5 linked regions of the Parashewanella spongiae genome follow. The protein of the gene in region 5 interacts with the protein of the main gene of each other region in a pairwise test. Links are inferred from orthologs where the notes say so. Each region holds a gene or a part of one and is shown on either strand. Other genes may lie near its edges. The genes, in order: grpE, aceE, E2I05_RS07060, mlaF and groL.

Evidence for each region.
Region 1: the proteins of groL (region 5) and grpE interact in binary tests that used the Escherichia coli proteins (3 or more experiments, as listed by UniProt). The link is inferred for Parashewanella spongiae from one-to-one orthologs.
Region 2: the proteins of groL (region 5) and aceE interact in binary tests that used the Escherichia coli proteins (3 or more experiments, as listed by UniProt). The link is inferred for Parashewanella spongiae from one-to-one orthologs.
Region 3: the proteins of groL (region 5) and E2I05_RS07060 interact in binary tests that used the Escherichia coli proteins (3 or more experiments, as listed by UniProt). The link is inferred for Parashewanella spongiae from one-to-one orthologs.
Region 4: the proteins of groL (region 5) and mlaF interact in binary tests that used the Escherichia coli proteins (3 or more experiments, as listed by UniProt). The link is inferred for Parashewanella spongiae from one-to-one orthologs.

Annotation. Positions count from the first base shown.
Region 1 is NZ_CP037952.1:1,025,547-1,031,896, forward strand. The notes cover bases 1,630-4,536. They hold grpE (nucleotide exchange factor GrpE), read right to left. Parts: upstream 3,434-4,536; coding sequence 2,825-3,433; downstream 1,630-2,824. Other genes in these bases: E2I05_RS03710 (glycoside hydrolase family 172 protein), read left to right, coding at 1,630-2,511; nadK (NAD(+) kinase), read left to right, coding at 3,531-4,409. Outside these bases: E2I05_RS03700 (sodium:solute symporter family protein), read left to right, coding at 1-933; E2I05_RS03705 (RbsD/FucU family protein), read left to right, coding at 942-1,370; more of E2I05_RS03710, read left to right, coding at 1,399-1,629; E2I05_RS03725 (hypothetical protein), read left to right, coding at 4,870-5,295; E2I05_RS03730 (c-type cytochrome), read left to right, coding at 6,155-6,350. UniProt on the Escherichia coli protein: Participates actively in the response to hyperosmotic and heat shock by preventing the aggregation of stress-denatured proteins, in association with DnaK and GrpE. It is the nucleotide exchange factor for DnaK and may function as a thermosensor.
Region 2 is NZ_CP037952.1:5,069,972-5,076,614, forward strand. The notes cover bases 3,444-6,643. They hold aceE (pyruvate dehydrogenase (acetyl-transferring), homodimeric type), read right to left. Parts: upstream 6,311-6,643; coding sequence 3,644-6,310; downstream 3,444-3,643. Other genes in these bases: aceF (dihydrolipoyllysine-residue acetyltransferase), read right to left, coding at 3,444-3,631; pdhR (pyruvate dehydrogenase complex transcriptional repressor PdhR), read right to left, coding at 6,357-6,643. In the rest of the region: outer membrane-stress sensor serine endopeptidase DegS, read left to right, coding at 1-340; lpdA (dihydrolipoyl dehydrogenase), read right to left, coding at 403-1,830; more of aceF, read right to left, coding at 1,976-3,443. UniProt on the Escherichia coli protein: Component of the pyruvate dehydrogenase (PDH) complex, that catalyzes the overall conversion of pyruvate to acetyl-CoA and CO(2).
Region 3 is NZ_CP037952.1:1,829,992-1,836,362, reverse strand. What follows is about bases 1,148-4,075. They hold E2I05_RS07060 (3-deoxy-7-phosphoheptulonate synthase), read left to right. Parts: upstream 1,148-2,046; coding sequence 2,047-3,105; downstream 3,106-4,075. Other genes in these bases: E2I05_RS07050 (hypothetical protein), read right to left, coding at 3,727-4,075; E2I05_RS07055 (hypothetical protein), read right to left, coding at 3,190-3,585; ppsR (posphoenolpyruvate synthetase regulatory kinase/phosphorylase PpsR), read left to right, coding at 1,148-1,884. Outside these bases: ppsA (phosphoenolpyruvate synthase), read right to left, coding at 1-946; more of ppsR, read left to right, coding at 1,072-1,147; more of E2I05_RS07050, read right to left, coding at 4,076-4,302; E2I05_RS07045 (TonB-dependent receptor plug domain-containing protein), read left to right, coding at 4,904-6,371. UniProt on the Escherichia coli protein: Stereospecific condensation of phosphoenolpyruvate (PEP) and D-erythrose-4-phosphate (E4P) giving rise to 3-deoxy-D-arabino-heptulosonate-7-phosphate (DAHP).
Region 4 is NZ_CP037952.1:5,037,377-5,043,740, forward strand. The notes cover bases 3,444-6,364. They hold mlaF (phospholipid ABC transporter ATP-binding protein MlaF), read right to left. Parts: upstream 5,350-6,364; coding sequence 4,537-5,349; downstream 3,444-4,536. Other genes in these bases: mlaD (outer membrane lipid asymmetry maintenance protein MlaD), read right to left, coding at 3,444-3,684; mlaE (lipid asymmetry maintenance ABC transporter permease subunit MlaE), read right to left, coding at 3,765-4,550; E2I05_RS19960 (KpsF/GutQ family sugar-phosphate isomerase), read left to right, coding at 5,714-6,364. Outside these bases: murA (UDP-N-acetylglucosamine 1-carboxyvinyltransferase), read right to left, coding at 662-1,921; E2I05_RS19930 (BolA family protein), read right to left, coding at 1,941-2,198; E2I05_RS19935 (STAS domain-containing protein), read right to left, coding at 2,234-2,521; E2I05_RS19940 (MlaC/ttg2D family ABC transporter substrate-binding protein), read right to left, coding at 2,521-3,204; more of mlaD, read right to left, coding at 3,214-3,443. UniProt on the Escherichia coli protein: Part of the ABC transporter complex MlaFEDB, which is involved in a phospholipid transport pathway that maintains lipid asymmetry in the outer membrane by retrograde trafficking of phospholipids from the outer membrane to the inner membrane.
Region 5 is NZ_CP037952.1:5,192,958-5,199,278, forward strand. The notes cover bases 1,477-4,354. They hold groL (chaperonin GroEL), read right to left. Parts: upstream 3,802-4,354; coding sequence 2,152-3,801; downstream 1,477-2,151. Other genes in these bases: E2I05_RS20620 (co-chaperone GroES), read right to left, coding at 3,860-4,150. Outside these bases: E2I05_RS20605 (hypothetical protein), read left to right, coding at 527-880; E2I05_RS20610 (hypothetical protein), read left to right, coding at 880-1,158; E2I05_RS20625 (MATE family efflux transporter), read left to right, coding at 4,923-6,260.

The sequences.
Region 1 (6,350 bases), 4.2 Mb from region 5 along the record:
ATGCTGAGCCTTTATTGGTTTGCTTTTTGCCATATCGTGATTCGAAGTTGGCCTTGGATTGTGGTTGGCGTGGCTTCATTGATCTATTTTCCTGCATTGGCTGATGCCGAGCATGCTTATCCGCAGATGATTGACTCCTTTTTACCTGTAGGGCTTAAAGGGGTTATGGTTGCCTCGTTACTGGCCGCATTTATGAGTACTTTGGATACCCAGCTTAATTGGGGCTCATCGTATCTCGTAAATGATATTTACCAACCTTTTATTGCTAAAAATAAATCAAAGCATCACTACGTAAAAGTCGCACGTTATAGCATGTTAGTTTTGGCGGGTATCGCACTATTAGTTACCACCCAACTTACCAGTATTCTCTCTGCCTACGAGTACATTGCGGTTATTATTACACCGGTTTCTTTAGTGCTGATCATGCGTTGGTATTGGTGGCGAATTAATGTTTGGTCAGAAATATCTGCTTTGATCGGTGCAGCAGTAATTGGCAACGCCATGCTTTGGATTTTACCTGATGAAAAGGGTGAGCATTGGTTTGCTGTTCGAATGCTTATTACGACAGTCATCACTTTAGTCCTTTGTTTAACTGTCACTTTGTTTACATCAAGAAAAGGGCCAAGTGAGCAAACAAAACGGTTTTATCAGCAGCTTCGTATTCATGGTTCAGGATGGGAACGTGTTAGAGTTGAAACACAAGTTGAACCAGTATCGGCTGGAATAAAGGATAATACTATTGCTTGTATTAGCAGTATTGGATTTATTTATTGTTTACTTTTTTCAATCGGTTACTTTATATTTGATCAATTGCAGCTTGCTATCATCAATCTTGTTTTAGCTGGCTTTTTCGGGTTCATTATTAAACAAAAGTTACCCAGTATTATTCGCAAATTAAAAGAGTTTCCGATACAAAATAATATTGCACAATAGGGACTAAAATGCTGCTAAATATTAATCCAATTTTAACACCAGATATTTTGCATAGCCTTCGATCAATGGGGCACGGTGATACTTTAGCGATAGTAGATGCTAACTTTCCAGCAAACAGTAATCATGATGAAGTTATTACATTAGCAGGCTTAAGTGTAACTACCGTTTTGGAAGCCGTGTTGTCTGTCTTACCTTTAGATACTTTTGTAGCAGCACCATGCTGTACGATGAAGGTAGTTGATAAACCTGATGCAGTACCGGAAATTGTTAATGACTTTAAAACCATTGTTTCGCAGTCACCATCTAAAGGCTCCCCTTTTGAATCACTAGAACGGCATGCTTTTTACCAAGCCGCTAAAGATTGCTTTACCATTATTCAGACAGGTGAAACCCGTTTATATGGCAATATCATTGTTACCAAAGGGATTATTTTCTAGGGAAAATAACAACGCCAAGGAGTACAATATGTTTAATGGTTTAGGCAGTCTTTCTCATTTATCCAATGCAAGATCACGATCTATCACTCCTGAAAATTTTTCAGGAGAAGCAGGGAAGGGCGGCATGGCAACCACAGGGACGGGCGCTATTCCTTCTCGGGAGTTGGGTGTTGGCTGGAAAGTTTCTCCTTCGATAGATTTAAAAGCCGGTGAGACTTTCACACTTGCAGATATAAATAAACAGGGCATGATTCAACACATTTGGCTGACAAAACTGGCAGATGTGAAAGGCCGAGATTTAATATTGCGCATGTATTGGGACGATCAAGTTCACCCATCAGTTGAAGTACCATTAGGGGATTTTTTTTGTAATGGATGGGAACATTATGCTGAGGTAAATTCAATGCCTGTAGCCGTACTTCCCGGTAAGTCCTATAACTGTTTTTGGGAAATGCCTTTTCGTAGTCGAGCTAAAATAACATTAGAAAATCGTTCAACTTGCGACACACAAATTTATTATCAAGTTGATTATTCAGAAACTGAAATTGATAAACATTGTGCTTACTTTCATGCGTCATTTCAGCGACAAAATCCAACTGAGCCGAAAACTGACTTCACTATTGTAGATAATATAGAAGGGCAAGGACATTATATTGGAACATATATGGCTTGGGGTGTTAACTCGCCAGGTTGGTGGGGTGAAGGTGAAGTTAAATTTTATATCGACGATGACAAAACTTACCCTACCATTTGCGGTACGGGAACAGAAGACTACTTTTTAGGCTCTCATAATTATGATATAGGTGTCGCTGAGCCTGGAAAGGAAAGTGCTTACAGCCGTTATAATTCTCTTTTTGCAGGTGTCCCACAAGTTATCCGTCCAGACGGTGTTTACCAATCTCAAACACGATTTGGGATGTACCGTTGGCATATCCCAGATCCAATACGATTTAAGCATCATTTAAAGGTGACTTGCCAAGTATTAGGCTGGTTTGATTTTGCGAATTGGGATGGTGATATCAAAAACAGAAAATATCGACCTAGGCAGGATGATGTTTCCGCTGTTGCTTTTTGGTATCAAACTTTGCCTTCAGTTCCGTTTAAGTTACTTCAAACTCGGGATGAACTATCAACAAACTGACCAGAAACTTGCTTATTCAGAGCCGTTGTTTTAGCAATCTAAGCGGAATTGCAACGCAGTAAAGTGCTAAAACTTGACGTTAAAAATGTTAGCTAACACTTGGCAAGATACCTAGGCACGATATTGTAATTAATGGTATTACTTCGTTTCCAGCGTACTTTGAAGTGACCGCAAAGTTAGCTGAACTTTGTAGGTTTCAGGTAAAAGTTAAACTTTTTCCCCCATTTACAGACTAGATTTCAAAAACGTAAAACTAATAAAGGGCTGATTATGAAAATCAGCCCTTTATTATACTGTAAACCGTAATCGAAGATTAAGCTTCAGTATTTACACTGGCACCGCCTTGCGACACCATCACCATGGCAGGGCGTAATAAACGGTCATTCAATAAATAACCTTTTTGCATCACCATCATAACTGTATTAGCTGGAAAATCAGGACTTGGCTGCATACCGATGGCTTGATGTTGATCTGGGTTGAAAGCGTCACCTTGTGGACTCAATTCTTTCACTCCAAATTTTTCTACGGCACTTAATAAGCTCTTACGTGTTAATTCAACACCTTCATGTAGTGCTTTCATTGCACCTTCTTCCGTATCAATGTTCAAACCAGCAACGGCATGATCCATATTATCTAATACTGGAAGTAGTTCATTAATAAACTTTTCGAGTGCAAACTTACGTGCTTTTTCGACATCTTGTGCTGCACGACGGCGAATATTATCGACTTCAGCGGCAGCGCGAACAACCGAATCTTTTTGCTCATCAACTTTAGCTGAGGCTTCTGAAAGAGCCTGTTCAAGCTCTTCAACCCGAAAGCTAGCTTGTGTTAATTCGTCAATTAAGCTTGCTTCTTCAGTAACTGTTTCTGCTACAACGTCTTCCATCTGGTCTTCTTCTGTCTTGATTGATTCGTTACTCATTTCCACTCCAGCTAAAAATACTTTGTTTCTGCATGCTCTGGGCATATTATGGGGATAAATTCTAGCGTTTCAAGTGTAAAGCGACTATCAATATTATATGAAAACCAAATTTCAAACTGTCGGCCTTATCGGTAAGCCGCATCATCAAGATACAAATACTACTCTTAAAGCACTTAACTACTGGTTAAGAGAAGAAGGGTTAGACGTAGTAATTGAAGAGCGAGTTGCTAAAGATATTGATACAACAGCAACTCCAGTTAGCTTGCTTGAATTGGGGCGCCAATGCGACCTTGCTATTGTCGTTGGAGGTGACGGCAACATGCTAGGGGCGGCTAGAGTGTTATCTCGTTTCGATATCGGCGTGATCGGCGTAAATCGCGGCAACCTTGGTTTTCTTACGGATTTAGATCCCGAGAACTTCGAAAGTTGCTTAAGTAAAGTATTAGAAGGTGATTTTGAAACCGAGCATCGCTTTTTGCTAGAAGCAGAAGTACATCGTCACGGCAAACTCAAGTCAAGTAATACCGCTGTAAACGAAACCGTACTACACCCCGGTAAAATTGCCCACATGATTGAATTTGAAGTTTATATTGACGACAAATTCATGTATAGCCAACGCGCCGATGGCATGATTGTTTCAACACCCACAGGCTCTACTGCATATTCGCTTTCCGCTGGCGGCGCAATTTTAACCCCAAATCTTGATGCACTGATCCTTGTGCCAATGTTTCCACATACTCTATCTTGCCGACCGATTGTTGTAGATGCCAATAGCACGATAAAGTTGCTGGTTTCACCCGATAATGGCGATAACTTGGAAGTGAGCTGTGATGGTCATGTGCATTTAGCCGTTTTGCCCGGTGACGAAATCATCATTCGTCGCAGCACTGATAGGCTTCGCCTTATTCATCCTGATGGGCACAATTATTTTCATGTTCTTAGGAATAAACTTGGTTGGGGCAGTAAACTGTTTTGATTGTAGCTTTTAGCAGTAAATCTCTATCGATTAAGGTTGCTTATTATGGCAGTATTGTTTCCATAGGTGTTTATTTTTTCCACAGAAAATACTTTAACAAGCAAAATTGTTATTAGATGTAATTTTCTATTATTAGCGCTTCAGCCAAAAAGAAGTTATCTTCAGCACGTAATAAATCTATTGGGAGCGTTCATATACGCAGAAAAATTACTGATAGCAAGACATGAATAGCAGCAAGTAGTGGTTACCGACATACAAAACTGTCGTTACTTCGTTTCTACTTGCAAAATTTATAACGCAGCTAGCGGTGATTTTGGTAAGTATATGAATGTTCAGCACTCACCTGATGGGTGAATTCGGGTTGTTTAATTTTGAATTTAACTTCAATAAATTAGAGTTAAATTGTGCATTCAACCGATTTATTTAGGCTCAACATCATTAATTCGATGAGGATTTCGTTATGTCATTTCTAGGACTTAATTTGAACAGTAGCTCATCCTATTTCATGGTTACACAAGACATGCCTAAGCAGGAACGAGGTAGTGCTGTTGACCGTAGAAAGCGAAATATCACCTCTCCTTTGCTTGAGTCAAATTCATTAACAGATCAAGAACAAGCTATACCTCACGAAGCGCTCCTAAACTCACCAAAAACAACTAGAGTGCAGAATCAAACTGCCAGAACAAACGTAAAAGCACTGCATCTGAATATGGACTTTAAAAGGCAACTAACAAGCATTAATCAAAAAATTAAGAATCTTAATTCACGACTCAAAAGAGATATAAATCCTGGACAAATTGCATCTATAAATGCACAGCTGAACGCTTTAAAAACAAAAAAGCAAATTATTAACCTCCAACTGCTTGAATTAAAAACCGTGAGATAGTCATAAAGTAATCACCAATAACTTAATTAAACGGCAATCCAATCAATTATTTTGCATTTTTATTTTGGTGTCATTTATAGAAAGAATACGCTGAGTCTGCAAATATAGAACTCTCTGCACGAATATATCGATTATTCCTATATCCCTCTTTTCTTCAAAACCTCTACACTTGAGTTTCCACTTGTCTCAAGTCAATTACTTATGTCGACAACTCGGTACACTTATACCAATTACAGTAATTAATCTCTCACTCAGCAAGAGATAAAGGTTTTCAGTACAAGGCACAAGCTCGAAGTACTATTGGGATAATCCAAGAACGTGCAAAGCAGTAACGGAAACCTGTAGCCTTGCCCTTCGGGAGCTTGTATATGCTCACTTTGGTTCATAAAGAATACTTCTCAAAATTGTCTTGACGTAGCAATGTAATAACGACATTTTTGTATGTCGGTAACAACTAAGTACCTGTCGATAAGTTTTTTGATAATTATTGTGTTCAGGTTTAGTGCTATACAAGACGCAAAGTAGGGCGCATAGCCGTAGCTATGTAACCGAAGTTGCAACACCGTAGAGTGCTGAAACTGGGCACTAGAAAATCTTAAGAAACTTATGGTCAGGTACTTATGCCTTCATCAATTTCGATTGCACTTTGAGCACATACCTAGCTCTGAGTTGAGTATTTAATTACTGTAATTGGTATTAATTTGGAATATCGTTATCAAAAATGTCGATAAAAGTGTGGCAGATCACACTTTAAAACCATTTAAGTTACTTTTTAGTAAAATAACTGTATAAAAACAATACAATAAACTTTAAGATTGCTTTTGGAACGTCAAAATAGAAAGCACTCTGAGGAGAAATAATGAAAAAGTTAGTTTTGCTTGCGTTGGCTAGCGCTCTCACTATGCCAGCAATTGCTGCTGATATTGCAGCGGGTAAGGCGAAGTCTGGTATGTGTGCGGCATGTCATGGCGCAGACGGTACATCAGCGATCCCTATGTACCCTAACCTTAAAGGTCAACATGCCCAGTATCTTGAAAAGCAGTTGAAAGCATTTA
Region 2 (6,643 bases), 120 kb from region 5 along the record:
GGTAATCCGTGGTGCGATCGGTTTCAATGGTCAAGCCTTAAGTCTAACCCCCAAATACGCTCAAGTGCTTGGGTTAAAGAACCTCGAAGGTGTTGTTGCCACTGACATCGAGCCAAACAGTCCAGCTTTCCATGCACAATTACGTAAAGGTGATGTGGTCATAAAATATCGAGAAGAAGTGGTTCCAGCAGGCCCTGCTGGCGTATGGATGCTTCGTGATCGTATTGCTGAAACAAAACCCGGTACTCAGGTTGTACTCAGTATTATACGCCGTGGTTTAGCAATGGATTTAACGGTTACCGTTGCCGAAAAGTCTACGGTCAATATTCCACAGCAGTAAATATTTATACCAATGACCCATAAAAAAGCCCTCATAGCGAGGGCTTTATATTTAAGAATCAATTACTTCTTTTTCTTTGCCTTTGGATTTGGCAGATCAGTAATAGAACCTTCGTAGATTTCAGCCGCTAGACCAACAGACTCATGCAATGTTGGGTGTGCATGGATAGTTAGAGCGATGTCTTCTGCATCACAACCCATTTCAATTGCTAGGCCGATTTCACCAAGTAATTCGCCACCATTAACGCCTACAATAGCACCACCAATCACACGGTGAGTGTCTTTATCGAAGATAAGCTTAGTCATACCATCTGCACAATCAGATGCGATGGCACGGCCACTTGCTGCCCATGGGAAAGTCGCAGATTCAAAGTTAATACCTTGCTCTTTAGCTTCTTTCTCAGTAAGACCAACCCACGCTACTTCAGGAGCTGTATATGCAATAGAAGGGATAACCTTTGGATCGAAGAAGTGCTTCAAGCCAGAAATGACTTCTGCCGCTACGTGACCTTCATGCACACCTTTGTGCGCCAACATTGGTTGACCAACGATGTCACCGATAGCATGAATGTGCGATACGTTTGTGCGCATTTGCTTATCAACGTTAATAAAGCCACGCTCATCAACATTAACACCGGCTTTTTCGGCATCGAGTAGCTTGCCATTTGGCGTACGACCAATAGCAACCAAAACAGCATCATAACGTACAGGCTCACTAGGCGCTTTTTTGCCTTCCATTGATACGTAAATACCGTCTTTTTTCGCTTCAACCGCAGTCACTTTGGTTTGCATCATCAAGTTAAACTTCTTCTTGATTTGCTTAGTGAACACGCGAGCGACGTCTTTATCAGCCGCAGGGATCACTTGATCGAGCATTTCAACCACATCAATTTCACTGCCTAATGCTTCATACACAGTACCCATTTCTAAGCCAATGATACCGCCGCCCATAACAAGTAGCTTGCCAGGCACTTCTTTCAATTCTAGTGCGTCAGTTGAATCCCAGATACGTGGGTCTTCATGTGGAATGAATGGTAGTTGGATTGGCTTAGAACCCGCCGCGATGATAGCGTTGTCGAAGTTAACAACTGTCTTACCGTCTTCGCCTTCTACTTCAATCGTATTAGGGCCTGTGAATTTACCGTAGCCGTTAACTACGTTCACTTTACGCATTTTAGACATTCCGCCTAAGCCGCCAGTCAATTGGCCAATCACTTTTTCTTTGTAGCTGCGAAGCTTGTCTAGGTCGATTTGTGGCTCACCGAAAACTACACCATGATGGCTCACTTCTTTCGCTTCTTCAATGACTTTAGCAACATGAAGTAGTGCTTTAGAAGGGATACAACCTACGTTTAGACAAACACCACCTAAGGTGCTAAAACGTTCGATGATAATAGTTTCTAGACCTAAGTCAGCGGCGCGGAATGCAGCAGAATAACCAGCAGGGCCTGCACCTAATACGACGACCTGAGTTTTGATTTCTTTACTCATGTTTTCCTCTAATTTCATTCATTCCGTTGGAGGGCGCACCTGCCAACTGAACATGTTCAGCTTTGTAAGGTGAGCGCATTTTACATTGGCTTTATTGCCAAGCACAACAAAAAGGCTGCCTTTACAGCAGCCTCTTTAATCGGTATTACAAAATCATAGTACGAATGTCGGACAAGATACCAGATAAGGTCACACTAAAGCGTGCTGCCATGGCTCCGTCAATCACTCGGTGATCATAAGAAAGTGATAACGGCAACATAAGCTTAGGCTCAAAGTCTTTACCATTCCACTTAGGCTTAATTTCAGACTTAGACACTCCTAAAATAGCCACATCAGGATAATTTACAATAGGCGTAAAGGCTGTACCACCAATACCACCCAAGCTTGAAATCGTGAAACAACTGCCTTGCATATCCGCTGATTTCAACTTGCCTTCACGAGCCTTAACAGAGATTTCCATTAATTCTCGTGACAGCTCATGAATGCCTTTTTGGTCAACATCACGTACCACTGGCACGACTAAACCATTAGGCGTATCAACCGCAACTCCAACATGGTAATATTTCTTCATTACCAGTGATTCACCATCAGCACTTAAGCTTGAGTTAAAGACAGGGAATTGTTGTAGTGCTTTAGCCACGGCCTTGATCATAAACACAAGCGGAGTAATTTTGAGATTCTGCTTCTGTTTGGCTAACAATTCATTTTGTTGCTTGCGGAACGCTTCCATTTCTGTGATGTCAGCTTCATCAAACTGTGTTACATGAGGAATCGTTACCCAGTTGCGATGCAAGTTTGGCCCAGAAATTTTCTGAATACGGCTCAATGGCACTTCTTCCACTTCACCAAATTTAGCAAAATCCACTTTTGGTGCAGCAATCACTTGCAGGCCACCAGCGCCACCAGCAACCGACGATGCTGCCGTTGCTTTAGGGCGAGACAGTTCATACTTCACATACGCTTGAACGTCTTCTTTTACAATGCGTCCCTTGCGACTTGTGCCTTTCACTTGAGTAAGATCAACACCAAACTCACGAGCTAAACGACGAACAGAAGGCGAAGCGTGTACAACTCCGGTAGATACTGGCGTTCCAGCACTTGGATGATACGGCACTGGTGGTTTACTCGCAGAAGCAGGCTTAGCAGGGGCTGCTTTTGGTGCTTCCACTTCAGCGGCTTTAGGTGCTTGAGCAAGAGCGGCGGCTTGTGTTTCGCCAGCAACTTCTAGGGTAATTACAAGTGTACCTTGGGATACTGTATCGCCTACCGATAACTCAACTGACTTCACCACACCAGCGTGCGATGAAGGCACATCCATAGTCGCTTTGTCGGTTTCAAGTGTTACCAAGCCAGCTTCAGCTTCAATGGTATCACCCACAGCAACCAAAACTTCAATTACTGGCACATCTTCGTCGCCACCAATATCAGGAACCGTAATGTCCATAACAGAAGGTGCCTCGTCAACAACTGGCGCAACTGACTCAGCTTGAACAGGCGCTGCTTTTGCTGCTTTTGCTGCTTTTTCTGCTTTTTCTTCAGCAGCAGGAGTCGCTTCTGCAGAGGCTTCACCGCTCATCATGGCAATTAAGGTGCCTTCAGAAATGGTATCGCCTACGGCTACTTTTAACTCGGCCAAGGTACCAGCAAAAGGTGCTGGAATATCCATGGTCGCTTTATCGCTTTCTACAGTAAGAATTGAGTCATCTGCTGCTAAGCTATCGCCTACCGCTGCACACAATTCAATTACTTGCACCTCGTCCCCGCCTATATCAGGAACTAATACTTCTTTTAATTCAGCCATTAGGTTTCCCTCTTACGCGTATTGCGGGTTAACTTTGTCAGTGTCGATGCCGTATTCTTTGATGGTTTTTGTTAACACATCCACTGGCAGCTCACCACGATCAACTAAACTCTTCAATGCCGCGATTACAATAAACTTCGCATCAACTTCGAAATGATGACGCAAGTTATCACGACTATCAGAGCGACCGAAGCCGTCAGTACCTAATACTTTATAGTCCGTAGGCATATAAGCACGTAATTGCTCACCGTACACTTTCATGTAATCTGTCGCTGCAATTGCGGGGCTATCGCTAGAAATGACATCACTGATGTACGCTGTTTTTGGTGTTTCAGTCGGGTTTAGCATGTTCCAACGCTCAGCGGCTTGACCATCACGGGTCAGTTCATTGAAGCTGGTTACGCTGAACACATCGGCTGTAATGCCAAAGTCTTTTGCTAAGGCTTGCGCCGCGCTACGTACTTGCTCAAGGATAGTGCCACAACCCATAAGTTGGACTTTACCTTTACCAGAACCTTCAACAGTCTCTAACTTATAAATACCTTTGACAATGCCTTCTTCAGCACCCGCAGGCATTTCAGGCTGAACGTAATTTTCGTTCATTGTTGTCAAGTAGTAGAATACGTCTTCTTGATTCTCACCGTACATGCGACGAATACCATCTTGTACTACTACAGCGATTTCATAGCCGTATGTCGGATCATAAGTAACACAATTCGGAATGGTATTCGCCAATACGTGGCTGTGACCATCTTGATGCTGTAAACCTTCACCATTAAGCGTTGTACGACCTGAAGTACCACCGACTAAGAAACCACGCGCTCGCATATCACCAGCTGCCCACGCCATGTCGCCAATACGTTGGAAGCCGAACATTGAGTAGTAGATATAGAACGGGATCATCGGTGTATCGTTCACCGAGTAACTGGTGGCCGCTGATACCCAAGATGACATCGCGCCAAGCTCGTTAATACCTTCTTGCAACACTTGACCGGTTTTATCTTCACGATAATAAGCCACTTGATCTTTATCTTGCGGTACGTACTTTTGACCTTCATGTGCATAAATGCCCACTTGACGGAACAAACCTTCCATACCAAATGTACGTGCTTCATCAGGGATGATTGGAACGATTTTTTGTCCAACGCCTTTATCTTTCAGCAATGCCGTCAAAATACGAACAAAGGCCATTGTCGATGAAATTTCACGCCCATTTGAACCTTTTAATACCGCATCAAAGATGTTCAGTTCAGGGACTTTGATTTGCTCAGAGAATTGCTCAAGACGTTTTGGCATTGAACCATGAAGCGCATCACGACGCTCCATCATGTATTTGATTTCTGGTGAATCGGCACCTGGATGGTAGAAAGGAATATCTTCTAATTTGTCATCCGGTACTGGAATATCAAAACGATCACGGAAGTGTCGTACTGAATCCACCGCCATTTTCTTCACATTATGGGCGATATTTTTACCTTCACCAGCATCACCTTGACCATAACCTTTCACAGTTTTAGCCAAAATAACCGTTGGACGACCTTTGGTCTTTTTCGCTTTATCTAATGCGGCGTATACTTTAACTGGATCATGACCACCACGGTTCAAACGCCAAATGTCATCGTCAGACATGTTAGCGACCATTTCTGCCGTTTCTGGGTATTTACCAAAGAAGTGCTCACGCGTATACGCGCCACCCTTAGCTTTACAGTTTTGGTATTCACCATCAACGGTTTCTTCCATCAACTGCAATAGCTTACCACTGGTATCACGAGCTAATAGTGCATCCCAATAACGACCCCAAATCACTTTGGTCACTTCCCAACCTGCGCCGCGGAATTCGCCTTCGAGCTCTTGGATAATTTTACCGTTACCCCGCACAGGGCCATCAAGACGCTGTAGGTTACAGTTAATAATGAAAACTAGGTTATCCAATTCTTCACGAGCCGCAAGCCCAATGGCGCCCAATGCTTCTGGCTCGTCACACTCACCATCACCTAAGAAACAATAAACCGTTTGCTCTGAACAATCTTTAATACCACGATCGGTCAAATACTTAAGAAAACGTGCCTGATAAATTGCTTGGATAGGACCAAGACCCATAGAAACTGTAGGAAACTGCCAGTAATCACTCATCAGTTTAGGGTGAGGATAAGAAGACAGACCTTTACTATCGGCTTCTTGACGGAAATTAGCGAGTTGCTCTTCAGTCAAACGCCCTTCAAGGAATGAACGTGCATAAATACCCGGTGCAATATGACCTTGGAAATAAACCAGATCACCACCATCTTTATCATTTGGCGCACGGAAGAAGTGATTAAAACACACATCATAAATCGTCGCGCTTGATGAAAAGCTTGATATATGACCGCCCAGTTCAAGATCTTTCATTGAACCACGCAATACCATAGCAAGCGCGTTCCAACGAACTAACGCACGAATACGGCGCTCCATTTCTTGATTGCCCGGCATGTTTGGCTCTTGGCCGGCTGGAATGGTGTTTATGTAAGCCGTGGTTGCAGTATATGGTAAGTGAGTACCATTGCGGCGTGCTTTATCAATCATCTTTTCTAAAAGATAATGAGCCCGTTCAGGACCTTCTTGCTCCAATACAGCTTGCATGGCGTCAAGCCATTCTTGAGTTTCTAATGGATCTACGTCTTGTAGCATATCTTCAGACATGACACTGTCCTTCTCTCTATCAGATTTAGGTATCAGGCAATTGCGCCTAATCACCACTCTTCAATCGGCGCAAACTACGCTGCAACCGGCTATCTTCTTCCCGCATGGATAACATGACTTCTTCAATGTAGCTTAAATGCTCATTAGAGGCTTCACGCGCCAATTGTGGGTTTCGTTCTACAATGGCAGCCAACAACGCTCTACGATGTTGATTAGCCATTTTAGCCGCGTCTTCACGGCGGCTCAGCAATACTAAATTTTGAGCGACATTTTTGTGTAATACAGGCTCAAGACTAAGCACTAAATGCAACATGGCAACATTGTGAGAAGCCT
Region 3 (6,371 bases), 3.4 Mb from region 5 along the record:
ACTCGATATCCATAGCGCGGCCATAATGCTTTTCAATGATGACAGCTTGTTTAGCAAGTTCCATAACTTCTTCATCAGTCACAGAAAATTCACGACGTAACTCAACATCAACATCTTCAATCTTAACTTGTTTACCATGACCAACATCATCAGAGTAAACCATTTGGATCATCTTACTACCAACATTTCGACGAACAACAGCTTGATGACCTTGCGCTAAGATTGGCTTGTGAACATAAAATTCATCTGGATTAACAGCGCCCTGAACAACCATTTCGCCTAAACCAAACGATGAGGTGATGAAGACTACATCATTGTTACCTGACTCAGTATCCATTGTGAACATTACACCTGACGCCGCTTTGTCAGAACGTACCATTCTTTGAATGCCAGCAGATAAAGCCACACCACGGTGATCGTAACCTTGGTGTACGCGATAAGAAATCGCACGATCATTAAATAGTGAAGCAAAAACGTGTTTAATCGCAACCAAGACTGAATCAAAACCTTTCACATTTAAGAAAGTTTCTTGTTGACCAGCAAATGAAGCGTCCGGCATATCTTCTGCAGTTGCAGAGGAGCGGACAGCAAATGAAGCTTCTTGAGTTTCTGAGGCAAGCTTGTTGTAGGATTCGAGGATCGCTTGCTCTAATTCTGGTTGGAAAGGGGTATCGATAACCCATTGCCTGATCTGTGCGCCAACTTTTGCAAGTTGATTTACATCATCAACATCCAATGTATCTAGGATGTCATAAATCTTCTGGTTAACTCCACTTTGTTCTAAGAACTCATTAAATGCATGAGACGTTGTTGCAAAGCCTCCAGGAACTTGTACACCAGCATTCGATAAGTTGCTGATCATCTCGCCTAGAGAAGCATTTTTACCGCCAACCAAGTTGACGTCGCCCATGCCTAATTCCTGATACCAGAGTACATATTGTTGCACAGTTCTATCTCCGCAAGTTTTATTTCAGTGGCCCCTTCACACGAGGGCAGAGGCATTCTACACTCCGTCACAACAGGCGTAAATCTATAATTTTATTTGTAATTTTATTACTACATGAGGCTTATATGGCACCCCAAGTTTTTTTTATTTCCGATGGTACGGCCATCACAGCAGAGGTATTTGGACACGCAGTTTTATCACAATTTCCTATGGAATTTGAGCAGGTTACCATTCCGTTTGTAGAAACAATCAAGAAAGCTGAAGCCGTTCAACGGCAAATTGATGATTGTTTTATTACAACAGGATTGCAACCACTCGTTTTCCATTCCATCGTAAAGCCAGAGATCAGAGAGATAATTTCAAACAGTAAAGGAGCCGATTACGATTTTCTCAACACTTTTGTTGCGCCATTGGAAGATCAGCTGGGGATAAAAGCAACGCCCAAAGTTCACCGAACTCACAGTAAAGAAAATGCCAGTTATGAAAGCCGTATTGATGCGATAAATTACTCATTGGATAATGATGATGGGCAAACCCTCAAACACATGGATAAAGCTGACATTATTTTATTAGGTGTTTCACGTTGTGGTAAAACGCCTTCAAGTCTTTATTTGTCAATGCAGTTTGGAATAAAAGCAGCAAACTACCCGTTTGTGGAAGATGATATGGATAACCTTAAACTGCCTGAGAAGCTGAAACAAAATAAAGATAAACTATTTGGTTTAACAATTGATCCTCAGCGCTTACATGAAATACGCCAAAGCAGAATGCAAAACAGTCGTTACTCATCTCTAAGACAATGCCGTGTAGAAGTTAAAGAAGTCGAGATGATGTTTAAGAAAGAACGCATACCCTTCATAAACACGACCAATCATTCTGTTGAAGAAATAGCCACAAAAATTCTTTACACAACTGGGCTAGAAAGACACATGTTTTAAGATCGATTTATTCGTATTTTTATTACAAAATAAACATCGATTAAAGCAAAAACAGAGCACAGCTGCTTACTTTTAATACAAATAGCACTGTGCTTCACTCCACGATTCGTTATAATCCTGTCCAATTAGGCAAATTTTGCCGTTTTATTGTTTGGATGTTGAATGACCATTAAAACCGACGAACTAAGAACTGAGCTACTTTGTAAAGTAATTTCACCTGCACAATTGGCTTCAGAATACCCACTTACTTCATTAGCTGCTGATTATCTCGTCCAGCAACGTAAAGAAGTTGAAGCAATTATTGAAGGCAAAGATCAACGTTTGCTCGTTATCATTGGACCTTGTTCAATTCATGATACTGAAGCAGCACTCGACTATGCACAACGTCTTGCAAAGTTGCATCATGAACTCAAAGACGATCTTTGCATTGTGATGAGAGTCTATTTTGAAAAACCTCGAACTATAGTCGGCTGGAAGGGACTAATTTCAGATCCTGACTTAGACGGTACCTTTAGTCCAAATAAAGGCTTGCGTAAAGCCCGACATTTACTACAGCAGATTACAGAGCTAAAACTACCTATTGCTACTGAATTTCTAGATATGGTCAATGGTCAATATATCGCTGACTTGATCACTTGGGGAGCCATTGGTGCCCGTACGACAGAAAGTCAAATTCACCGTGAAATGGCATCTGCTCTTTCATGTCCTGTCGGCTTTAAAAATGGCACGAATGGGAATATTCAAATCGCTGTAGATGCTGTTCGTGCCGCCCGAGAGCCTCATATTTTCTACTCGCCCGACAAAGAAGGTGCAATGGCTGTTTTTCGCACATCTGGTAACCCTTATGGTCATATTATCTTACGCGGCGGAGCAAAGCCAAACTATTCTGCAGAAGATATTGAACACTCCAGAAAACAACTCGCAGAAGTTAACCTATTCCAACGCATGGTTATCGACTTTAGTCACGGTAATAGTAATAAACAGCATAAAAATCAGCTTAATGTAGCCGATGATGTTTGCACTCAGTTACAAAATGGTAGCACCGCTATTGCTGGAATTATGGCTGAAAGTTTCATTCTTGAAGGTAATCAAAAAGTCGTTAATGGAAAAGAACTAGAGTACGGCAAAAGCATTACTGATGCCTGTTTGCATTGGGAAGATTCTGAACTCTTGCTTCGTAAGCTTGCGAATGCTGCTCGAGCTCGTCGACTGAAAAGATAAAGTACATTCAATTAAACCAATAAAGAAGAATATGAAATTAATGTCATACTCTTCTTTATTTCAAGATAAAACCTGTATAAAAAATTACTGAATGTTAAGGCTATTTGAAGGTCTGCTTTTAGTTTTACAGTTTTTTGTAAAACCTTCTTTTAACAATGAAACAGGTTTAAACCCTAACTTTTCGGCTTCAGGCACCTTACCTTCATCAATACTGTGCACATTAATATGAAGTCCGCCTGCGCCGCAAACACTTATCACCGCCATCCCATTGATGTCACCACAGGTTGATGAGTAAACGTTAATCCCTTCTTTTTCGAGAAGCCGCTCTGTCTGCTTAACGGTTTTACCACCACCCATGCATTGAACAGAACCATCATTGATATATACATCAACTTTACTACTGTCCTGGGCTGATAGATTTTCACTCATACTACAGCCCATCAACAATACCGATGAAATTAACATTATTTTCAGTTTCATGTACTTATCACTAATTTAGACATTTGAATCAAGAATAAGAGAAAACTAAAACCTTAACAAGTAAGCTCGTACATTTTGTTGATAAAGGCATTGAGCACTCCCCATATCAAGCTAAAGACACTTACACATGAATCCGTAATGTTACTTAGAAATCTCCCATGAGCCATCGCTTTTTAAACATGCAATTCCGAAGGCCTGCTCAGTGCTTCCTCCGACAGTTATTGTCTGTTGATATTCTCTACACAATTGGCCTGATTCATTAGTGCCTTCTTTAGTTGCAAGCACTTGTCCATTAGCTTTATCTGTATTCCATGTGATAGCTTTACCTACAGGCGCTGTAGTGGCCGATATTTGTGCTTGCTCATGTTCCCGCTGAGCTTGCTCATCGATGTTATCAAGAATTTTTAAACTTATTGCTGTAAAAGCAAGCCACTTCCAAGCCGAATCGTCCACTAAAAATCGACCATATCCAGGGTAAGAGTGACCAAACCTCCTGTGTATTCTAATGTTTTTATAAGTTCTTTTTCTTGGAACAACAACTATTACTTTTGGACGTTTTGTTATATTCCTTTTTGGCTTTGGTTTGACAACAACCACTGTTTTTCTATCCGAATTAGCTAAGCGCCTTTCTGATGAGTAAGCTAAGTTTATATTTAACGAAAATACAATAGAAATTAGGAAGAAAAACTTACACATATTAGATTTCATTATAGTCATAGTCATCACTCAAAAATCAGAAAAGTTTATAAAAAACAGCGAACATGCATCTAAACATGCATCTATTCGTTTTATGAAAGCGCTAGACAAAATATCACCTCTTAATACACGATTATTAAAAGGTAAGATTGAGTAAAATAAAATAAGTTCAATTTACATTTAATTTTCAAATAATGTTCGAACTCAGGCTAACACTTTAAGTGTGAAATCGTAACAACCATAATTTTCAATTAATTACGCAGATAAAATTAAAAAACCACGACATTTTAAAATGTTAAAAGTTTCAAAAAATCAAGCTTACTTAGTAATTTTTAGACATGTGTCACAAAACTATTATTTTCTTTGTAATTTAAAAGTTAATGGAAATTATATTTATAACTCTATCAAAACCATCATCTATATAACATTAATACCGCAACAATATACATTAAACAATATTATCTACTGCACACATACAGCTCTTAAAACAATATAAAAACAAATTACCAACATTTACAAATAAACGTTAAATATATGGTTAATTGACGAAATAAACATTGGATTGCAATACTTTAAGAGCAGAAAAAATAAACATAAAAATAATATTAGGAACATGCATTCAATGAAGAAATATTCTAAGTTAGCTATTGCGATAAATGTTTGTATTGCAACATCCGCATCAAGCCTTCTAGTCAATGTCAACGCATCCGCTCAAACCAAAGAGTCGGCTGATCCAGTTGAAAGAATTGCTGTTACAGGATCTCGGATTCAACGCAAAGATATGGAAACAGCTTCTCCGATAACCGTTATCAATGCAGCATCAATTCGTGCAGAAGGTTTTACCTCTGTCGATGAGTTATTACAAGCGCAAACTTCTATGGCGGGAGCGGCTGTTGGTTCGAGCACCAATAATGGAGCCGATGGTGTTGCTCAAGTTGATCTCAGAGGTATGGGCTCTCAAAGAACGTTGGTATTATTGAACGGTCGCCGCATTGTCAATTCAGGTTCTGGTGCCGATAGTTCTGTTGATCTAAACTCTATACCTGTGGCGATGATTGCACGCGTTGAAATACTCAAAGATGGGGCTTCTGCTGTATATGGTTCTGATGCTATTGCTGGCGTTGTAAACATTATTACAAAAAAGGATTTCGACGGCTTTCAGCTCGATGTACAAGCTGGTGCAACGGACAAAAGTGACGGAGAAAATGGGGAAATAAGCGGCTTATATGGCTTCAATACCGAAACAGGGAATTACACTCTCGGCGGAGCTTACTCACGTCGTGAAGGCGTTGTGCAATCAGACAGAGAATGGACAGATCCAGGCAATAGCTCATTCATACCAACAGGCTCTTTAGGCGGCAAAGTGCAAAATGACCAAGGTGAATGGGTTGCACGTGATACGGGTTACGACTATACCCAAGATAGCTGGTATCAAACTCCAAACGAACGATTTAGTATTTTTGCTAACATGACGGAAGAGTTGAGTAATAATTTAACAATAACCAGTGATTTTTTATACACTAAACGTAAATCAAGCCAACAACTCGCCCCACAGCCTGCCAATGTTATGTTGAATGTGTGTAATGACCCGAATATTACGGCTGATGAATCTTGCATATCTTTAGATCAATCAATGTTAGACGGCGGAATTGCCGCTGATGATACAGGACGGGTTAATTATCGCCGAAGAATTACTGACGCTGGACCACGCATATACTCTCAAGATACAGACACCTATAGACTTTCAGCAGGTTTAGCTGGTTCTCTGGATATTAATACCGGAATGGATTGGGATGTTTCCTACACCTACGGGAATAACAAAGCAAATACATCAGTTGCAAATTCTATTAATTCAACCAACATGAAACAATCTATTTATGACAACCAAGATCAATGGTTCAGTGGCGATCCTCTCACTTCAGCGATAATCGACGACATAAGTTATACAGAAAAAGCCGATGGTGGTAATGAGCAGCATGTTATTTCTGCCGGTTTAAATGGCGAGTTATTCGAACTCGATGCTGGAGCCGTTGGGTTTGCGATTGGCACTGAGTATCGCTACGAAAGCGGTTATTACAACCCTGATGCTG
Region 4 (6,364 bases), 150 kb from region 5 along the record:
CGCAAGTTTGAAGTACTATATACCCTAACGGCCGCCATACAAAGCTGGCGTTCAACGCACTTCGTGCTTTTGTCGGGATAATTCAAAAACTTGTAACCTAGTAATGGAATCCTTTAGCCTTGCCCTTCGGGAGCTTGTATGTGTCCAAATTACTACGCAAAACTGTCTCAACGTAGCAATGTTATAACGACAGTTTTGTATGTCGGTAATAACTATGTCTTCATCAATTTCACTTGTACTTTGAACACATACATAGCTCTGAGCTGGGAATTTAATTACTGTAATTGGTATTATGAGCGTAGGGCTCAAGATATCGACAGAGTTTTAACTTGAACTAGGGTCTGTTGATCTTTCAGGATTAAATTTTGTGCTATTTGAGCATTTATCTGTTCAAGGCGTGAACAGTGATGCTTAGCCATCTAAGTGAGCTGGTCACAACACAGAACAGTGAATGCTCAAAAGCATCGAGAAAAGAGAGAGCGTAAATTGGTCGCTCTTTCTAAATCAAAGGTGCTGCGTTATCGTTTTCTTATTTGGAAACGAAGTAACGACAGTTTTGTATGTCGATAATAACCAAACCTCACAAACTCTGCCTTGCATAAAATAACCAATTTATCGCTGCAAAAACAATCACGAAAGATCAACAGACCCTAATATCTGGTTATTTTACTCGAACCACTTCGCCACCGAGCTTTTTAAACTTATCTTCAATGTGCTCGTAACCGCGATCAAGGTGATAAATACGATCAACCAGTGTAGTCCCTTCAGCCATCAAACCCGCAATCACTAAACTGGCAGACGCTCTCAGATCTGTCGCCATTACTGGAGCAGCCTTCAAGCTTTCAATTCCATGAATGATACAAGTGTGACCCTCAAGCTCCATGCTAGCTCCCATTCGGATCAGCTCAGGCACATGCATGAATCGATTTTCAAAAATGGTTTCAGTAATGGTACTGCTGCCTTCAGCCAGTGCATTCATTACGCAAAACTGAGCTTGCATGTCCGTTGGAAAACCCGGATACACCGCGGTACGAATATTAACGGCTTTGGGACGGCGCCCGTGCATATCAAGCTCTATCCAATCTTTACCTTTAGTGATCTGTGCACCTGCTTCTTCAAGCTTAACAGTGACCGACTCTAATGAGGCTGGATCTGCATCTAAACATCGGATCCGTCCACGAGTGATCGCCGCTGCGACAAGGAAGGTACCGGTTTCAATGCGATCTGGCATAACCCGATATTCACAACCACTCAGCTTTTCAACACCTTCAATAACTAACTTAGCGGTACCAATACCAGAAATTTTTGCGCCCATCGTCACAAGGCAATTGGCAAGATCGGTAACCTCAGGCTCTCTGGCAGCGTTTTCGATGACAGTTTCTCCGTCAGCCAATGAAGCCGCCATCAATAAGTTTTCCGTCGCTCCAACACTGACGGTATCCATAAAGATATGCGCACCTTTCAAGCGGCCATCGACACGAGCTTTGATGTAACCGTCTTCAACGTCAATTTTCGCACCCATTAGTTCCAAACCATGCAAATGAAGATTCACAGGTCTTGCACCAATGGCACAACCACCAGGAAGCGATACATCGGCTGTGCCATAGCGAGCTAGTAGTGGCCCTAAGATCAATATGGATGCACGCATGGTTTTCACTAATTCATAAGGCGCACAAAAATGATCTAGGTTTTTGGTTGAGATCCGAACTTGGCCATCTTCATTATGAGTAACTTCAGCACCGAGGCATTGCAGTAACTTACAACTCGTTTTCACATCTCTTAATTCAGGAACATTCGAAACAAAAAAATCAGTCTCAGCTAATACGCCCGCCATCAAAATCGGTAAGGCCGCATTCTTAGCACCCGATATAACAACATTGCCAGCTAAGGGTGCACTGGCTTGTATGGTCAGTTTATCCACATCAATTCTCTATTATTAATTATGCTGGCATATTAAAGATTTTTTCACGTTTCCACTGCTCGGGAGTGAAGGTCTTGATTGTTAATGCGTGCAGTGCGCCGCTGGCAATATGCTCATTTAATGGAGCATAAATAGCTTGTTGCCGTTTCACTGGCGATAGTTCACCAAAAAAATCAGCAACAGCAATAATTTTATAATGAGTGCCCTCTGAGCTAACAAACAGCTCTTCTACGTCAAGTTTTTCGCGCAGGATATCTTCTACTTGTTTGCATTCCATCTGATGTACTACCTTAAAAATGAAGTCAGGATTGGCTAAGCTTCGCTAAATAATGTTTGTAGATTATACAGAGCTATTAGCGGTTGTAACTGTTCGGCGGGATTAATTAATTTCAATGGCTTGTTGGCTTGCTGCTGTTGCTCTACGAGATGAAACAAAAAAGCAATGCCTGAACTGTCTATAAACTCCAGTGCTGACAAATCCATCAACTCAACTTCAGCCGCAAGCAAAGTATCTTGCTTGGGCCAAAGCGTCACAACATCTTGGCGTGCTAGCCGCCCTGTCACTTTGCAATAATTGTTGTAGTTTTGGAACTCAGCCATTACTTACTGCTCGCTTTCTGGGCTTCAACGCTCGCTTTAGCACGTTCGTTTAGCATGTTAATGACTGATTCAATACCTTCTTTTTGAACTAAACCACCAATTTCAGACTGTTTAGATTGTAATAAACTGATACCTTCAGCTACTAAATCTATCGCTTTCCATTGATCGCCAACTCTTGGTTTTTTGTCCTTACGTTTGCCCGTCATCAATCGGCGCACTTTAAAAGAGAGTTTAATTGGCGGTCGTCCTGCTTCAATGACCTGTACCGCAACATTGACAAATTTCTCATCATCAAATTTTTTCGCGGGAGCGAAACTGACTTTCTGATGTGTATAAGCCGTAAATGCTGACGCATAAGTACTGACTAAGTAACCGCGAAACGCTTGAGCGAAAGCGGCACGTTGTGCTTTTGTAGTTTTATTCAAATACTTACCAAGCACTTTATAAGCGGCGTACTTGTAATCAATGTAAGGCAATAATTCTTGCTCTATGATAATTTTCAAATGATTAGGATCAGCCTTAATTTTCGATTGATCCGCATCAAAGCGCGCAAAGGTTTTCTTCGCCGCTTGTTCAATCATTTGATAAGGATCTTGCGTATTTACAGCACTGGCTGCAATCACTTGTCCACAGCTTAATAGCATGGTCAGTGGTAATAAAACACGAGCCATCAATTTTAACATCTTAAACTCCTAATCTTTTTTGCCTGTGCTGTATAGAAACTGGCCTATCAAATCTTCTAAAACCAACGCTGAGTGTGTATCTTCGATTTTGTCACCATCGGTAAGCATCGCAATGTCATCGTCAACAAAACCCGGCGTTAATCCAAGAAATTGCTCCCCAAGCAAACCAGATGTTTGAATAGCTACGCTACTGGTTTCAGGGAATTGATCATAAGTTTTGTCGATTTGAATGGTCACAATGGCATCTAATTTCTCAGGATCGAGGTGAATGTCACTCACTCGACCCACCACCACGCCACCCACTTTTACCGGCGAACGTACTTTCAAACCACCAACATTACTAAAATGCGCGCTAAGGCTATATGTATCGTCACCTGAGCTAACTTTAACATTGGCGACATTAAAGACTAAAACCAGAAAAGCCACCAAACCCGATAATAAAAACATCCCAACTAAAAATTCAATTTTACGTGTCAACATATAGGCCTACCACAGTTCAATAAACTCATAAAAACGAACAGATTCCATTGTTCGTCATATTAAATAATTATTATTTGGCATTAATTGCCAAACATCAGCGCCGTTAATAAGAAATCAAGTGCTAAAACGGCCAAACTTGCTTGTACAACGGTTTGCGTAGTCGCTCGGCTGATCCCTTCAGGATTTGGTATTACCTTATAGCCGCGATATAACGCAATCCACGTCACAACAATGGCAAAAATACCACTTTTTATTAAGCAGTTAACGATGTCTTGTCGCCATTCAACCGATGCTTGCAATATAGACCAGAACGCCCCGTTATCAATGCCTTTCCACTCCACTCCAACCAAATATCCGCCATAAATGCCGACAGCGGTAAAAATAAGTGCCAATAAAGGCATGCTAATAAAGCCAGCCCAAAATCGAGGAGCGATAATGTGTCGCAGTGGATCTATCGCCATCATCTCTAGGCTTGAAAGTTGCTCTGTGCTTTTCATTAACCCGATTTCAGCCGTTAATGCTGAGCCCGCTCGACCAGCAAACAATAGCGCCGTCACCACAGGACCTAACTCACGCAGTAAGCTTAACGCCACCATGGGCCCTAAACTTTGCTCTGTGCCAAATCCAACCAAAATGGTGTAGCCTTGCAAGGCTAATACCATGCCGATAAATAAACCTGAAATCGTAATGATGACAAGTGATTGAACCCCAACAACATAAAGCTGTTTGATCAACATCGGTGTGCCTTTTTTGAATCGTGGCCAATGGGCAATTGCCCCCCACAACATCAACCCTGCATTACCGAGATTGGTGATCATTTCAATACCGCTACGACCCAATGATGCGATTCGATCAAAAATGCTCACGTATTAACTCCTTTGCATAACTTTCTGCCGGAAAATGGAACGGGACAGGGCCATCAGGCTCGCCTCCCATAAACTGGCGTAGCTGCGGATTATCAGACTGTTGAAGCTCGTCCGGAGTGCCTTGGGCAATCACAGTTTTATCGGCCACAACAAAAACGTAATCGGCAATACTTAATACTTCGGTTACATCATGAGACACAACAACGGAGGTTAAGTTTAATGAGTCAGATAACTCTTTAATTAATTTAACGAGTACGCCCATCGCAATCGGATCTTGCCCCGCAAAGGGTTCATCGTACATCACCAGTTCAGGCTCTAAAGCGATGGCACGAGCTAAAGCGGCACGGCGCTGCATCCCACCTGAAAGCTCATTGGGCATCAATTGACCTGCGCCTCGTAATCCAACCGCTTCAAGCTTCATCGACACAATCTTTTTAATGATCGATTCTGGTAGCTTTGAGTGTTCACGCAAGGCAAAACCGACGTTATCACTGACGTTCATGTCCGTAAATAACGCACCACTTTGAAACAACATGCTCATACGCTGTCTCAACTGAAATAATTCATTACGACTGATTTGATGGATATCTTGACCATCGAAGAGTACCTGACCTGAGTCAGGTGTAAGTTGGCCGCCCATCAATTTTAATAATGTTGTTTTGCCAATACCACTGGGGCCCATAATGGCCGTGACTTTACCTGTGGGGATCGTAAGATTGATATTGTCGAAAATAACACGTGAGCCACGGCTAAAGCTCATATTGCGAACTTCTACCAGTGTTGGAGTATCTTGTTCCATGCCGGGCCTTATATAATCAGTAAGTTAACCGCGCCTACTGTAATCGAGAAAGTCATTAATTGTACGTAAATGTATAACTGTAATCAATGAAGACAGATTAATTCGGCGTGAGTTCATTGTTTGATAATGAAAGCGACAAAAAAGATTATTAAAGAGCGCTTATCAGCTCAGTTCAAGAATAAAAATAAACCGTAAGTCCAGTACAAGTAAGCACTTTCATTGATAATAGGAGTCATAACACCTGAGAGAATGACGACTATTGATTAAGATACTTTCAATTTATGTCAATACCAGCGAAAATACTGTTTATTAGATCTAGGATCTGTTAGCTCCGCTAATAGACGCCGCGTATTAAGAGACAAATATGGCCGATAAAACCCAGCTCCAAAAATGGGGCAGTAAAGTAATCGATATTGAAAAAGCGGCATTGGACAATTTGTATCAATATGTAAATTCTGACGAATTTGAAGACGCCTGCAAGCTAATATTACAATGCTCTGGCAAAGTCATTGTCATGGGGATGGGCAAATCTGGCCATATCGGCAACAAAATTGCTGCAACCTTAGCCAGTACAGGCACACCAGCGGTATTTGTTCATCCCGGAGAAGCCAGTCATGGGGATCTTGGGGTATTATCTAAAAATGATATTGTTATTGCGATTTCAAATTCTGGTGAATCTTCTGAAATTCTTACTTTAATCCCTGTAATAAAAAGAATGGGCATTCCATTCATTTCCATCACAGGTGTTCCCACTTCAACAATGGCAACCCACGCCAAAATCCATTTGTGTATTCAAGTACCCGAAGAAGCTTGTCCACTTGGGTTAGCGCCAACATCTAGCACCACAGCAACACTGGTAATGGGCGATGCCTTAGCCGTGGCTCTGTTGCAAGCTCGTGGTTTCACGAAAGATGATTTCGCCCTTTCTCACCCGGGTGGCATGTTGGGTCGTAAATTACTCTTAAAAGTCAGTGACATCATGCACAAAGGCGTTCAGCTACCTTTGGTCTATGAA
Region 5 (6,321 bases):
TTCATGTTTTTTATGGCAACTCAAATAAAACAAGTGACTTCATTTGTGACGCACTTGAATGGTGGTGGGATTCAGTTAAAAGTGAAAATCTAGAAGTGGAAGAACTCATTATTTTTTCAGATAATGGTCCTGAAAATAGTGGCTGTCGTACTCAATACCTGTTTAGATTAGTAGCGTTTAGTGAACAATCGAAACTCAAGATTCGAAACGTCTACTACCCGCCATACCACAGTAAGTACAACCCGATAGAACGAGTCTGGTCATCGTTAGAGAGACATTGGAATGGCACATTACTTAGTACAGCCAAAACGGTAATAGAATGGACAAAAACAATGACATGGAAAGCGATGAGCCCAGTAGTCAATTTAATTGATAAAATTTACTCAAAAGGAGTCAAGCTCAATAACAAAGAAAAAGAAGAGCTGGAAAGTAAAATAGTCAGAAATAGTGAATTACCAAAGTGGGATCTTACAATCACTCCAATTGCGGTAGATTTTTAAATGCTAGATCCCTAATAGCACCTCATTTGTCATTAAAGGCCAATCAAATCACCTGCCTGAATTTGCTGACAGCCTGTGCTGAAATGGAGCGTTATGCCGAAGCCAAATCATTGGTATTGAACGATACAGATACAGACAGTTTAATGCAACAATGGGGCATCAAGCCTAATGTTGCCATTTACAATGCCTTTATTAAAGTATGTATAAAGGCTAAGAAATTTGACACTGAAATATGGTATTTAGAAAAAATAATGAACGAATGTAACATGAGTACTCCTTCACAAGTACATGCTCAACTTGCGCCGCTTGAAAAAGATAATTTCGCAAACATGATTGGTAAAGGGATAACACAAGGAATATATAAAAAAATGTTGGTTTAATGAATCATTGTATAGATTTACATATGGATAAAATCTTCGAAGGACATTCAGGCGATGGTACACATATTCGAGGTGTTCCATTAGCTTTCGCAAGATTATTATTTTGTTACCACAAAAAAAACAATGAACCCAAGATAACATCGATCATAACTGGATACCATGGCAATAATACGTTAAAAAATGGAATGATAAGTTTTCTCAAAGATGAATTTAGACTTGAGTTTATCGAGGATAAATTCAACTCAGGAATGATAGTATTGAGCGAGTATAGCCATTAACTTGATACTCGCGAGCACACTTTTTAGTATGATCGCATCATAGAACAACGACAATATTATAATGTTAACTGCATTTTTATTTAACCTGAATAAATCGGTTGGGAGCGTTCATATACGCAGAAAAAATTACTGATAGCAAAGCATGAATAGCAGCAAGTAGTGGTTACCGACATACAAAACTGTCGTTATTACATTGCTACGTTGAGATAATTTTGTGAAGTATTCTTTATAAACCAAAGTTTGTGCATACAAGCTCCCGAAGGGCAAGGCTAAAGGTTTCCATTACTGCGTTGCACGTTCTTGAATTATCCCGCCAAAAGACTAAGTGCGTTGAACGCCAGTTTTGTATGGCGGCCGTAGGGAATATAGTACTTCGAACATGCGCCTTGTACTGAAAACCTTTATTTCTTGCTGAGTGAGAGATTAACCTAAACGTTCATGATAGGCATAGATGTCATATGCGATTACTTTGGCTACTATTTTTCTATCACCCTACACCATGAAAATTGTATTCGCTGAGATTTGAAGATTATTTCCAACCTAAAGCTAAAAACGAAGTAATTTTTAGCTTTTATGCTTTCACTAACAGGCTTGGGAATAGGTGTTAGCGGCTATTTTCACGGTAAAACATCAGTTGAACGCTGAGTATATGAGTAACTGTTTGAGTCAATAAGATGACTTTATCATCATGGCTTTCACCCAATGAGTGAAGTGCTCTACGCTCACAAGCTTGCTAAAATGGCTGCTATCTGCGTTGTAACTTTTGCAAGTAGAATAACTACTTGCTGCAAGCTACGCCTTACTATCAGCCACTTTTTCTACGCTTGAGAACGCAGTCAACTGATGTTTTTAGGATTAATTACTGTAATTGGTATTAGATATCCATTTTCGCAGATGTCACGAGAAATCATGTTTATCCGTAACAAAAGAAAAACCGCAATCATAGACTACGGCTTTTCTTTTGAAACAGTAAACTAGGTTAGTTTAGGCCTATCACATCATGCCGCCCATTCCGCCCATTCCGCCCATTCCACTCATATCAGGTGCGCCGCCGGCTGGAGCTTCTTGCTCTTCTTCAGTTACCATCGCTTCTGTTGTGATCATAAGACCAGCAATTGATGAAGCAAACTGTAACGCACTACGAGTCACTTTAGTTGGGTCAAGAATACCCATTTCTAGCATATCGCCGTATGTGTCGTTGCCCGCATTGTAACCATAGTTACCACTGCCGTTCTTCACATTGTTGGCAACCACTGACGCTTCTTCACCAGCGTTATCCGCAATTTGGCGAAGTGGCGCTTCCATTGCACGTAGTGCGATTTCAACACCGTGTCTTTGATCTTCGTTCGAAACGTCGACGTTGCCAATCTTAGACGCCACACGAATAAGCGCGACACCACCACCAGAAACCACACCCTCTTCAACCGCTGCACGAGTCGCGTGAAGTGCATCTTCTACTAGTGCTTTCTTCTCTTTCATCTCGATTTCAGTAGCTGCGCCTACTTTAATTACTGCAACTCCACCAGCCAATTTCGCCATACGCTCTTGCAATTTTTCTTTGTCGTAATCAGAAGTTGACTCTTCAACTTGTTGCTTGATTTGTGTAACGCGAGCATTGATTTGCGCTTCTTCTCCTGTACCATCAATAATGGTTGTATTGTCTTTCGTGATAACTACACGCTTAGCTGTACCAAGATCTTCTAGAGTTGCTTTTTCAAGCTCCATACCAACTTCTTCAGCGATTACCGTACCGCCAGTAAGAATTGCGATGTCTTGCAGCATGGCTTTACGACGATCACCAAAACCAGGTGCTTTAACAGCAGCCACTTTAACGATGCCGCGCATGTTGTTGACTACTAGTGTTGCTAGTGCTTCACCTTCAACATCTTCAGCAATAATAAGTAGTGGCTTACCCGTTTTAGCTAGACCTTCTAGTAAAGGCAGTAATTCACGGATATTAGAGATCTTTTTATCAACCAAAAGGATGAATGGTGATTCTAGTTCAACGCTACCTGTTTCTTGTTTGTTTACGAAGTAAGGTGATAGATAACCGCGGTCAAACTGCATACCTTCCACTACATCAAGTTCGTTTTCCAGTGCTTGGCCTTCTTCAACCGTAATAACGCCTTCTTTGCCTACACGCGCCATAGCGTTTGCGATGATCTCACCAACGGTTTCGTCAGAGTTTGCTGAGATAGTACCCACTTGAGCAATCGCTTTTTCATCGCTGCACTCTTCAGATAAATCTTTTAATTCAACAACGGCCGCTTTAACGGCTTTTTCAATGCCGCGTTTAAGATCCATTGGGTTCATGCCAGCAGCAACCGCTTTAAGACCTTCCGTTACGATAGCTTGTGCTAAAACCGTCGCGGTAGTTGTACCGTCACCTGCTGCATCATTGGCTTTTGATGCAACTTCTTTCACCATTTGAGCGCCCATGTTTTCGAACTTGTCTTTTAGTTCGATTTCTTTTGCAACTGAAACACCATCTTTAGTGATCAGTGGAGCGCCAAAGCTTTTGTCTAATACAACGTTACGTCCTTTTGGACCTAAAGTAACTTTTACCGCGTTAGCAAGCACATTAACGCCTTTAAGCATTTTTACGCGCGCGTCATTTCCGAATAAGACTTCTTTTGCAGCCATGTGAATATATCCTCTGAATTTGGTTTAAATGAAAAAGAATCGTTTATTACGTTACTCGTTACGCAACAACAGCAAGAATGTCTGCTTCAGACATGATTAATACTTCTTTGCCATCTACTTTTTCTTTCTTAACGCCATAACCTTCGTTGAAGATAACAACGTCGCCGACTTGTACGTCCAATGCTTGAACCGTACCGTTTTCTAGAATGCGACCTTTACCAGTAGCCAAAACTTTGCCACGTGACGACTTTTCAGCAGCGCTGCCAGTCAATACAATACCGCCCGCTGATTTTGACTCTACTTCAAGCGGCTCAACAATAACGCGATCATGTAATGGACGAATATTCATTTATGGATTCTCCTGACGATTAATAGCCTATAGTTACAGGCAACTTATACTATGTTCTTAGCCTTAAACACCTTGGTTTATCTTATAAAATAAGAATAGGCTGACTTGATGATTGAGATATGGGGCCTGCCGTAAAAATACCAAGGGCTTGAAAATAAAAAAATTGGAAAATCAGCCCATAAAGGCTTTCCGTTTATTTTGATTCAAGCCATTGTGATGAAAACTTGTTAGAATTCTATTTATCATTACCTGACTAATACCAATTATGCTCAGCCAAAGTTACTGTAGGCTAGTTTAGCGCATTGAACAATATAGTTACTATATCGTCATTACAGATAGTTACTATATCGTCATACCAGCGTAGGCTGGTATCCAGTGGCTTTTCCAAGAAAAGAAAAAACACTAGGGGCTGTTTATCTTTCGTGATTATTTTTGCAGCGATAAATTGGTCGTTTTATACAAGACAGAGCTTGTGCGGTTTGGTATTCCAAATAAGCAAGCGATAACGCAGTAGAAATGACCAATTTACGCTGTCTTAGATGCTTTTGAGCGTTCACTGTTCTGTGTTGTAACCCGTTCACTTAGATGACTAAGCTTCACAGCTTACGCCTTGAACAGATAAACGCTCAAATAGCACAAAATTTAATCCTGAAAGATAAACAGCCCCTGGACTCCAGCCTACGCTGAAGTGACAGCAAAGTTAGCTGAGCTTTGTAGGTGATCAGGTATCCTTATGAGTCGTATTTTATGGAACTTTAACCGATAGTCACTTATGAAAGATAAACACGGATTGCTCAGTGCCCCTATCGGTCAAGTCTTGCTAAAACTAAGCCTACCTAATTTATTAGGTATTTTTACTGTGTTTGCATTTAATTTAGTGGATACGTTTTTCATCAGTCGCTTAGGGACTGTGCCACTGGCCGCCATCAGTTTTACTTTTCCTGTCACCCTCATCGTGATCAGTATCGCTATTGGAGTAGGTGCTGCTGTATCCACTAATTTAGGCCGCTTAATTGGCTCTGGCCAAGCCCCACATGCCCGAGTTTTTTTACATGATGCATTATTACTCAGCTTTCTAGTCGCCACTGGGCTTTGTTTGATCGGCAGCGCATCAATGCATTGGCTGTTTACTTTGATGGGCGCCAATGCCGAAAGCCTACCTTTAGTGAATGATTATTTGTTCATTTGGTATCTCGGCGCACCATTACTGGTTCTGCTCATGGTCGGAAACCAAGGACTAAGGGCCACTGGGGACACTCGCTCTCCTGCCATGATCATGACCATCAGCGCACTAATAAATTTAGTATTAGATCCATTGCTCATTTTTGGCATAGGCCCTTTTCCGCGCTTAGAAATGCAAGGCGCTGCTATTGCTAGCGTTATTTCTTGGATAGTGGCGATTGGTTTTTCAGGCCATTTGCTGATATTTAAACGAAAATTGGTTATTTTTGCTGAACATGACCGAGTGAGACTCAAGCAGAATTGGCAAAAGCTGGCTCACATTGCTCGTCCCGCTGCATTAATGTACCTCATTAATCCTTTAGCTAATGCTGTGCTAATGATGATGCTCGCTCGAATCGATCATTCTTCGGTGGCCGCTTTTGGTGCTGGTACTCGCATTGAATCATTAGCCTTGATTGTTGTGATGGCCGTATCATCAAGTTTAGTGCCTTTTATTGCACAAAACTTGGGAGCTGGGCAACAGGAAAGAGCATCACAAGCTTTGCAGTTTTCTCTTAAATTTATTTTGCTATTTCAATGTATTCTTTATATTCCTCTGTTTATTTTTTCGATGCCACTCGCGCAGCTGTTTAGCTCCGATCCACAAGTCCTTAAATGGCTGAATTTTTATATTATCGCCTTGCCTTGCGCTTATGGTCCATTAGGTGTGGTGATGATTTTTGCTGCATCATTAAATGCTTACCACAAGCCCTTAAGCTCGTTAGTGATTAACTTAAGCCGTCTTTTATTGCTGATGCTTCCACTGGCATTGCTGGGTTCGTACTTGGACGGGGTAAAAGGTTTACTATTGGCATTGCCAGTAACAAACCTATTAATGGGAGGAGCATGCTTTGTGTTATCGAAACGGATTGAAGTTACAACTCAGTAACAGCGTTATCATCACTCCGGCGAAGGGTGGAAACGAAGTAACGACAGTTTTTTATGTCGGT